DNA from 2 places in the Kineococcus aurantiacus genome. Region 1 is predicted to be linked to the other one. Evidence: predicted binding sites of a transcription regulator. Region 1 holds the regulator's gene; the other holds the start of a gene.
What was found. The regulator LexA, encoded in region 1, represses DNA repair genes until DNA is damaged. The targets are predictions, from matches to a motif close to TCGAACANNTGTTCGA.
Positions count from the first base shown of each region.

Region 2: the regulator LexA is predicted to act here: its motif matches at 1,679-1,694, upstream of ruvA (Holliday junction branch migration protein RuvA).

Region 1 is NZ_JACCBB010000001.1:4,149,011-4,153,410, forward strand. Features, by position in the region: gene BJ968_RS19825 (ATP-dependent DNA helicase) at 1-1,233, shown strand, start outside; gene BJ968_RS19830 (aspartate/glutamate racemase family protein) at 1,284-1,973, shown strand; gene lexA (transcriptional repressor LexA) at 1,948-2,769, opposite strand; gene BJ968_RS19840 (DUF2277 domain-containing protein) at 2,830-3,102, shown strand; gene BJ968_RS26950 (LysM peptidoglycan-binding domain-containing protein) at 3,306-3,779, shown strand; gene nrdR (transcriptional regulator NrdR) at 3,891-4,367, shown strand.
Region 2 is NZ_JACCBB010000001.1:409,843-414,242, reverse strand. Features, by position in the region: gene BJ968_RS01975 (YebC/PmpR family DNA-binding transcriptional regulator) at 1-280, shown strand, start outside; gene ruvC (crossover junction endodeoxyribonuclease RuvC) at 339-974, shown strand; gene BJ968_RS01965 (dienelactone hydrolase family protein) at 890-1,609, opposite strand; gene ruvA (Holliday junction branch migration protein RuvA) at 1,719-2,330, shown strand; gene ruvB (Holliday junction branch migration DNA helicase RuvB) at 2,327-3,394, shown strand; gene yajC (preprotein translocase subunit YajC) at 3,546-3,923, shown strand; gene secD (protein translocase subunit SecD) at 4,020-4,400, shown strand, end outside.

The DNA.
Region 1 (4,400 bases):
GTCGCCACCGCCGAGCTGTCCGCCGCGGTCCTGCACACGGCCTCGCGCCGGCTGCGGCGCTCGGCGGGGATCGTCTCCGACGCCCTGGACGACGCGGCCGTCGCGCTGGAGGCCGCCCTCGACGAGGCGCCCCCGGGCCGGCTGGACCGCTGGCCCGACGCCCTGGCCGACGCCGTGGTGGCCGTCCGCGACGCCTCCCGGCAGGCCCTGACCGACCTCAAGGACGCGGGGGAGTCCGCCGGCAAGGAGGAGGACCCCGAGTCGCGGGGCGCGCGCCACCTGGCGCGCGCGGCCGTCCAGGAGGTCTTCGCCGTCGCCGAGCGGCTCGCCGAGGACGTCGGCCGCGGCGCGCGGGACGGTTTCGACGTCGCGTGGGTGACGGCCGGCTCCGGCCCCGCGGCGCGTCCGCCCTCCCTGCACATCGCCCCCCTGTCGGTCGCGGGTCTGCTGCGCGAGAAGCTCTTCAGCGAGCGGACCGTCGTGGCCACCTCGGCCACGCTGACCCTGGGCGGCTCCTTCGACCCCGTGGCGGGGGCGTTCGGGCTCCGGGGGGAGAAGGGGGCGGGGACGCCCTGGACCGGGGTCGACGTCGGCAGCCCCTTCGACTACCCCCGCCAGGGCATCCTGTACGTCGCCCGGCACCTGCCGCCGCCGGGGCGCGGCGCGTCGAGCGAGGCGACGATGGACGAGCTCGCCGCGCTGGTCGAGGCCGCCGGGGGCAGGACCCTGGGGCTGTTCTCGTCCCGGCGGGCCGCCGAGGAGGCCGCCGAGGCCATGCGCCGCCGCCTGGGCACGACGGTCCTGTGCCAGGGCGACGACCGGCTGCCGAGGCTCGTGCGCGCCTTCACCGACGACCCCTCGACGTCGCTCTTCGGGACGATGTCGCTGTGGCAGGGGGTCGACGTGCCGGGGGACAGCTGCTCCCTGGTGGTCATCGACCGCATCCCCTTCCCCCGCCCGGACGACCCGCTGATGTCGGCCCGGTCCCGGGCGGTCGACGCCGCCGGCGGCAACGGGTTCCTCACGGTCTCGGTCGCGCACGCGGCCGTCCGGCTGGCCCAGGGAGCGGGGCGCCTCATCCGCGCCACCGGGGACCGGGGTGTCGTCGCGGTGCTCGACCCGCGGCTGGCCACGGCCCGCTACGGCGGGTTCCTGCGCGGGTCGCTGCCGGACTTCTGGCCCACGACGTCGACGGAGACGGTGCTGGCGGCCTTGCGTCGGCTGAGCGGGTGACGTTCGCGGTCCCGGTTCACCGGCCGGGGGCGGCGTGGCATGCTCGCTCCGTGGCCACCGTCGGCTTCCTGCACACCGCGCACGCCCACGTGCGCACCTTCAGCGACCTCCTGCGCGAACGGGACGCCACCGTCGCCGAGCGGCACCTGGTGGACACCGGCTTGCTGGCCGCCGCCCGCGAGCACGGCGCGGACGCGGTCCGGGGGGCCGTCGGGGACCGGTTGCGCCGGCTCGTCGCCGAGGGCGCCGACGTCGTGGTGTGCACCTGCTCGACCCTGGCTCCCGTCGCCAAGGCCGTGGGGGCCGAGCAGGGGCTGCGCGTCGTGCGCGTGGACCGGCCGATGGCCGAGGCCGCCGTGCTCGCCGGCCGGCGCATCGCCGTGGTGGCCTCCCTGGACGAGGCGGCCGCGACCCTGATGCCCCTGCTGCACGAGTGCGCCCGGACCACGGGGCGCGCGGTGGAGTTCGTGGAGGTCCGCTGCACCGACACCTGGTCGGCGTTCGAGTCCGGGGACCTGCTGACCTACGCCGCGGGGGTCGCCGCGGCGGTGCGGCGGGCCGTGCTGCCGCTGGACCCGCCCGTGGACGTCGTGGTGCTCGCGCAGGCGAGCATGGCCGAGGTCGCGCCGCTGCTGCGCGACCTCAGCGTGCCCGTCCTGACGTCGCCGCGGCTGGCGGTCGAGGCCGCGGTCGAGCTGGTCGAGCCCGTGGGCGTCAGAGGGAGCGCAGGACGGCGGTGACCCGCCCCAGGATGGTGGCCTCGTCACCGTCGATCGGGTCGAACAGCGGGTTGCGGGGCAGCAGCTTGACGTGGCCGTCCCTGCGCTGCAGCACCTTCACGGTGGCCTCGCCGTCGATCATGGCCGCGACCACGTCACCGTTCTCGGCCGTCGGCTGACGCCGCACCACGACCCAGTCGCCGTCGCAGATCGCCGCGTCGAGCATCGACTCCCCGACGACGCGGAGCATGAAGTGCTCACCGGCGCCGATGAGCTGGGAGGGCAGCGGGAAGACCTCCTCCACGAGCTCCTCGGCCAGGATCGGGCCACCGGCGGCGATGCGGCCCACCAGGGGCACGTAGGTGGCGGCCGGCCTGCCGTCGCGGGGGGTGCCGTCGACACCGGCGATGACGCCCCAGCCGGACTGCTGGGCGGGGGCCACGACCTCCAGGGTGCGCGGGCGGCGGGGGTCCTTGCGCAGGAACCCCAGCTTCTCGAGGGTCTTGACCTGGTGGGCGACGCTGCTGGGGCTGGTCAGGCCGACGGCCTGGCCGATCTCGCGCATGCTCGGCGGGTAGCCGCGCTGCTCGACGCACTCGCGGATGGCCTCCAGGACGCGGCGCTGCCGGTTGGTCAGGCCGTCGCGCACCAGGGGCGGGTCGGGGAACTCGTGGACCGTCCCGAGCCGTTCCGCCGCGGGTCCGCCGTCGTCGGTTCCGTCCAGCACGTCGGCCACGTCCTTCTCCCGTCCCAGGTCCTGCGGGCCCTGCGACGGACCCGGTACCGCCACGGTAGCCAGCGGACCCGCGATGCTCAAACACGTGTTCGAACGCGGCGTGTCGGCGTGTCCGTCGGACCCGCTGCCTAGGGTCGCCGCATGTGCCGGAACATCCGCCAGCTGCACAACTTCGAACCGCCCGCCACCGCCGACGAGGTCCACGCCGCGGCGCTGCAGTACGTCCGGAAGGTGGCCGGGACGACGAGGCCGTCGGCCCGCAACGCCGAGGCGTTCGAGCGCGCGGTGGCCGAGGTGGCCCACGCCACCCGGCACCTGCTCGCCGAGCTCGTGACGACGGCCCCGCCCAAGGACCGGGAGGTCGAGGCGTCCCGGGCCCGCGAGCGGGCGGCCCGGCGGTACGGGGCCGGCTGAGGCGCCCGCCCGCGCACCCGCCCCGGCACCGGTGCCGGGCGTCCGCGCAGGTCGGGCCACGTGTCGGTGGTCGGTGGCAGCGTCGACCGGCGTCGGCCCCCGCTCCCGGGGGTTGCGTCCCGCCGTTCGAGCGGTGGTAGAACAGACGCGCCGCCTCGAACACCCGTTCGATCGCGGTGCCGCCGAGATGGAGGTCCGCGCTCGTGAGCACCACCGCCCTCGCCCCCCAGCTGCCCCTGCCCCGCCGCGCCACCTCGCCCCGCGACCTGACCCCGGTCCTCACCACGGCGCTGACCCCCGCGCCGCCGCGGGCGTGCCGCGGCGCGCGCCGCCGGGGCACCGTCCGCGCCCACCGCACCGCCGCGCTCCGCCCGGCCGCCCCGCTGCGCCTGACCCGCCGCGGTCGCTTCCTCCTGACGTGCACGGCCGCCACCGCGCTGACCGGCGCCGTCCTCGCGGTCACCGGCGCGCTGACGGGGGCCTCCGCCGGTGCCGAGCGCGCGCCGGTCCCCGCCGTCCACACCGTCCTGCCCGGCCAGACCCTGTCGGGGATCGCGGCGCAGTGGGCGCCCGCGCAGGACTGGCGCGAGGTCGCCGACGAGATCGTCGAGCTCAACGCCCTGCCCTCGATGACGGTGCAGGCCGGTCAGCGGCTGGTCCTGCCGGCGCGAGGCTGAACCGTGCCCGCCCCCGCCCGCCGGACCCCGCCGGTTGCCCGGTGCACCGTGCTCGACGTACGGTCGAGGCTGGACCAGAGCTGTCGTCCGGTCGCGGGGGAGGAAGTCGGGGTGCACTGCCCGTTCTGTCGGCACGAGGATTCCCGTGTCGTGGATTCGCGGACGACCGACGACGGGACGTCCATCCGTCGCCGGCGCCAGTGCCCGAACTGCTCCAAGCGGTTCAGCACCGTCGAGACGGCGAGCCTGACCGTCGTCAAGCGCTCGGGGGCTCCTGAACCGTTCAGCCGCGCCAAGATCGCCTCCGGAGTGCGCAAGGCCTGCCAGGGCCGCCCCGTCAGCGAGGACGACATCGCCCTGCTGGCCCACCGCGTCGAGGAGGCCGTGCGCGCCCAGGGCGCCGCGGAGATCGACGCCCACCAGATCGGGCTGGCCACGCTGCCGTTCCTGCAGGAGCTCGACGAGGTCGCCTACCTGCGCTTCGCCTCGGTCTACCAGGCCTTCGACTCCCTGGCCGACTTCGAGAAGGCCATCGACCGGTTGCGCACCGAGCGCCAGGCCGGGTTGCAGGCGGCAGTCACCCCCTGATCCCGCGCCGGCCCCGCGCGGACCCCGCGTCCG
Region 2 (4,400 bases), 3.7 Mb from region 1:
GGCCGGCGCCGAGGAGGTCACCGACCAGGGCGACACCTTCGAGGTCGTCAGCGAGGCCACCGACCTCGCCGCGGTCCGCGACGCCCTCAAGGAGGCCGGCATCGAGTACGACTCGGCCGACAACAGCTTCCTGCCCAGCGTCCAGGTGCCGCTGGACGCCGAGGGCGCGGCGAAGGTGTTCAAGCTCATCGACGCCCTCGACGACTGCGACGACGTCCAGAACGTCTACGCCAACTACGACGTGTCCGACGACGTGCTCGCGGCCCTCGAGGACGCCTGACACCCCGCGGCACGACACCCGGCAGCCCCCGCGACCGCTCCGTGCGATCGTGGGGGCTGTGCGCGTCCTAGCGGTCGACCCAGGGCTGACCCGGTGCGGGATCGGGGTGGTCGACGCCGTCCGCACCGGCCGCCGGGCCCTGATGGTGGGGGTCGGGGTCGTGCGCACCCCGGCCGAGGACCCCGTCGAGGCGCGGCTGCTGGCCATCAGCGAGGGCCTGGAGACGTGGCTGGACGAGCACCGGCCCGACGTCGTCGCCGTCGAGCGGGTCTTCGCCCAGGCCAACGTCCGCTCGGTCATGGGCACTGCGCAGGCCGCGGGGCTCGTGCTCGTCGCCGCGGCCCGGCGCGGGCTGCCCGTGGCCATGCACACCCCCAGCGAGGTCAAGGCCGCCGTCACCGGCGACGGCCGGGCCGGCAAGGAGCAGGTGACCGCCATGGTCACCCGCATCCTCGGGCTGGACACCCCGCCCCGGCCCGCCGACGCCGCCGACGCCCTGGCCCTGGCCCTGTGCCACCTGTGGCGGGGCGGGGCGACCTCCCGGCTGGAGGCCGCCGCGCACTCCGCGCTCGTGACGGGCCGGCGCAACGCCTACGCCGAGGCCGAGGCTCAGGCCCGGTCGGCGGGGGTCAACCGCTCGCGCAGGAACGCCGTCGTGCGCTCCCAGGCCAGCTCGGCCGACTCCCGGCGGTAGCTGGGCCGCTCGTCGTTGTAGAAGGCGTGCGGGGCGGGGTACTCGTGCAGGGTGACCTCCACGCCCGCCTGCTCCCGGATCCGCTCGGCCGTCGCGCGCACGTCGTCGAGCGGGACGGAGCCGTCCTGCTCGCCGTAGTGGCCCAGCACCGCCGCCCGGACGCCGGAGTAGTCGGTGTCCAGCGCGGGCAGGCCGTACCAGGGCACCGCCGCCCCGATCCGGTCCCCCTGCTGGGCGGCCAGCCGCAGCACGAACGCGCCGCCCATGCAGAAGCCGACGGCGCCCACGGTGGCCGAGGTGACCTCGGGGCGCTGGAGCAGGTAGGTCACGGCCCCGGCGAGGTCGTGGGCCGCGCGGTCGACGGGCAGGCTCACGAGGAGCTCCTTCGCCTCGGCCGCGTCGTGGGTCGTGCGCCCGCCGTACAGGTCGGGGGCCAGGGCCACGAAGCCCTCGGCGGCGAACCGGTCGACGACGTCGACGACGTGGTCGGTCAGGCCCCACCACTCCTGGATGACGATGACCCCCGGGCCGCTGCCGGACTCGGGGACGCGCAGGTAGCCGTGCGCGTGCCCGGACTCGGTGGCGCTGTCGAAGGTGACGTTCTGGCGGGGGTTCTCGGTGTCTGCGTGGCTCACGGCAGCACTCTGCCCCCACGTCGCCGACGGCGCGCCTGAGGGGTCGTGTCGGCGGGGGCGTCTAGCCTCTCGTACACGTGTTCGTCCGGGTGGGTCGGAGGTTGCTGTCGTGATCGCGTCGGTGCGCGGGCGGGTGCTCGCGGTGCGGCTGGACTCGGCCGTCGTCGAGGTGGGGGGCGTGGGCATGCTCGTCCTGGCCGCCCCGGCGACCCTGGCCGGGCTGCGCGTGGGGGAGGAGGCGCTGCTGCACACCACGCTGGTCGTGCGCGAGGACTCCCTGACGCTTTTCGGCTTCGCCGACGCCGACGAGAAGGAGGTCTTCGAGGTGGTCCAGACCGCCTCCGGGGTCGGTCCCCGCATGGCGCTGGCGATGCTGGCCGTGCACCGCCCCGACGGCATCCGCGCGGCCGTGGCCGCCGAGGACCACGCCGCGCTCGTGCGGGTCCCCGGCATCGGCAAGAAGACCGCCCAGCGCATCTGCCTGGAGCTGGGGGACCGGCTGGGCCCGCCCTCGGGCGCCGCGCCCGCGGCGGCGGCCCCCGGCGGGGACTCGCCCAAGGACCAGGTCGTCGAGGCCCTCGTGGGCCTGGGCTACCCCCTCAAGCACGCCGGGGACGTCGTGGACGTCGTGCTGGCCGGCGGTCCCGACGACGGGGCCGCCGACGCCGACGTCGCGGGCACGCTGCGGGCGGCCCTGCGCCACCTGTCGGGCCGAGCGTGAGCGAGCGGCTGGTGACCACCGGGGCCGACGACCGCGAGCGCGCGGCGGAGTCCGCGCTGCGCCCGCACGGCCTGGACGAGTTCGTCGGGCAGCAGGTCGTGCGCGAGCAGCTCTCGCTCGTCCTGGACGCCGCCAAGGTGCGCGGCGCCCCCAGCGACCACGTGCTGTTCTCCGGCCCGCCCGGACTGGGCAAGACGACGCTGGCGATGATCGTGGCCTCGGAGATGGGCGCGCCGCTGCGGCAGTCCAGCGGCCCGGCCATCCAGCACGCGGGGGACCTCGCCGCCGTCCTGAGCTCCCTGGACGAGGGGGAGGTCCTGTTCCTCGACGAGATCCACCGCATGGCCCGGCCGGCGGAGGAGATGCTCTACATCGCCATGGAGGACTTCCGGGTCGACGTCGTCGTGGGCAAGGGGCCGGGGGCGACGGCCATCCCGCTGGAGCTGCCGAAGTTCACCCTCGTCGGGGCGACGACGCGGGCCGGTCTGCTGCCGGCGCCGCTGCGCGACCGGTTCGGCTTCACCGGCTACCTGGACTTCTACTCGACCGAGGAGCTGGTGAAGGTGCTGCGCCGCAGCGCTTCCCTGCTGGGGGTGCAGCTGACGGCCGAGGGGGCCGCCGAGATCGGCAGCCGGTCGCGGGGGACGCCGCGCATCGCCAACCGGCTGCTGCGCCGGGTCCGCGACTGGGCGCAGGTGCGCGGGTCGGGGATCGTGGACCGGGCCGCGGCCCGCGCCGCGCTGGAGGTCTACGAGGTCGACGAGCGGGGCCTGGACCGCCTCGACCGCGCGGTGCTCGACGCGCTGTGCCGCCGCTTCGGCGGGGGCCCGGTGGGGCTGTCGACGCTCGCGGTGGTCGTGGGGGAGGAGGCCGAGACGGTGGAGACCGTGGCCGAGCCGTTCCTCGTGCGCGAGGGGCTGCTGGGGCGGACCCCGCGCGGGCGCATCGCGCTGCCCGACACGTGGGCGCACCTGGGACTGACCCCGCCGCGGGACGCGCCGGCGGGCGCGGCGTGGCAGCTCGCCCTCGACGAGGCGGAGCCGCAGGGGGACGCGGGGGCGTGAGGCCCGCCTAGACTGCCCGCTTCGAGCCGGTCCCGGCGCGAGCCCCCGGCGGAACCCGGCGGGGCGCGTCCGCGTTGGTCGGCCGAGCCGGCACAGGGCCGGCACAGGCACCGGTGAGCCGTCGATCCCGCCGGTGCGGAGAGGGTTCGTCGTGGGTGGTAGCAGCAGCTCGTTGTTCTTCCTGCTGATCATGGCCGCCTTGCTGGTGTTCATGTTCAGCCGGACGCGCAAGCAGCAGAAGGCCCAGCAGGAGATGCGCAACAGCATCGCGCCGGGCGCGGAGGTCATGACGACGTCCGGGATGTTCGGCCGGGTGGTCGAGACGTCGGCGGAGGAGATCGTCATCGAGATCGCCCCGGGCCTGCGCACGCGCTGGACCCCGCGCGCCGTCGCGCGCGTCGTCACCCCGGGGACCGGGGTGACCTCCTCGGAGCAGGTGCCCGACTCCCTCGAGGGGCTCGACCTGACCAAGCGGGACCGGGACACGCCGGGCGACGACGCCGCCGGCGGTGCGTCACGTGCACAGTGACTACTGGTAAGACAGCAGTCGTCCACGAGCAGTGACAAACTTGTGCTGACCGGGTGACGTTCCGTCACCCGGTCAGCCCCTGTCCCGAGGTATCGAGTGTCCAACGACCGGCCCACCGGGCCCCCGCGCGTGCGCCGTGGCGCACCCATCCGCCGACCCCACCCCGGCCGCACCCTGGTGGCCCTGGTGCTCGTCGTCGTCGCCGTCTTCGCGGCGGTGGGGGCAGGATCGATCTGGAGCGACGCCAGGTGGTCCCCGGGCCTGGCGCTCGACCTCGAGGGCGGGACGCAGGTCGTCCTGACCCCCCGCTCGCTGTCCGGCCAGCAGGTCCCCACCGAGCAGGTGCAGCGCGCCGCCGACATCATCCGCCAGCGCGTCGACGCCACGGGGCTGTCCGAGACCGAGGTGCAGGTCCAGGGCGGGCAGAACATCTCGGTGTCCATCCCGGGCGCCGCCACCCGTGAGCAGCTCGACCTC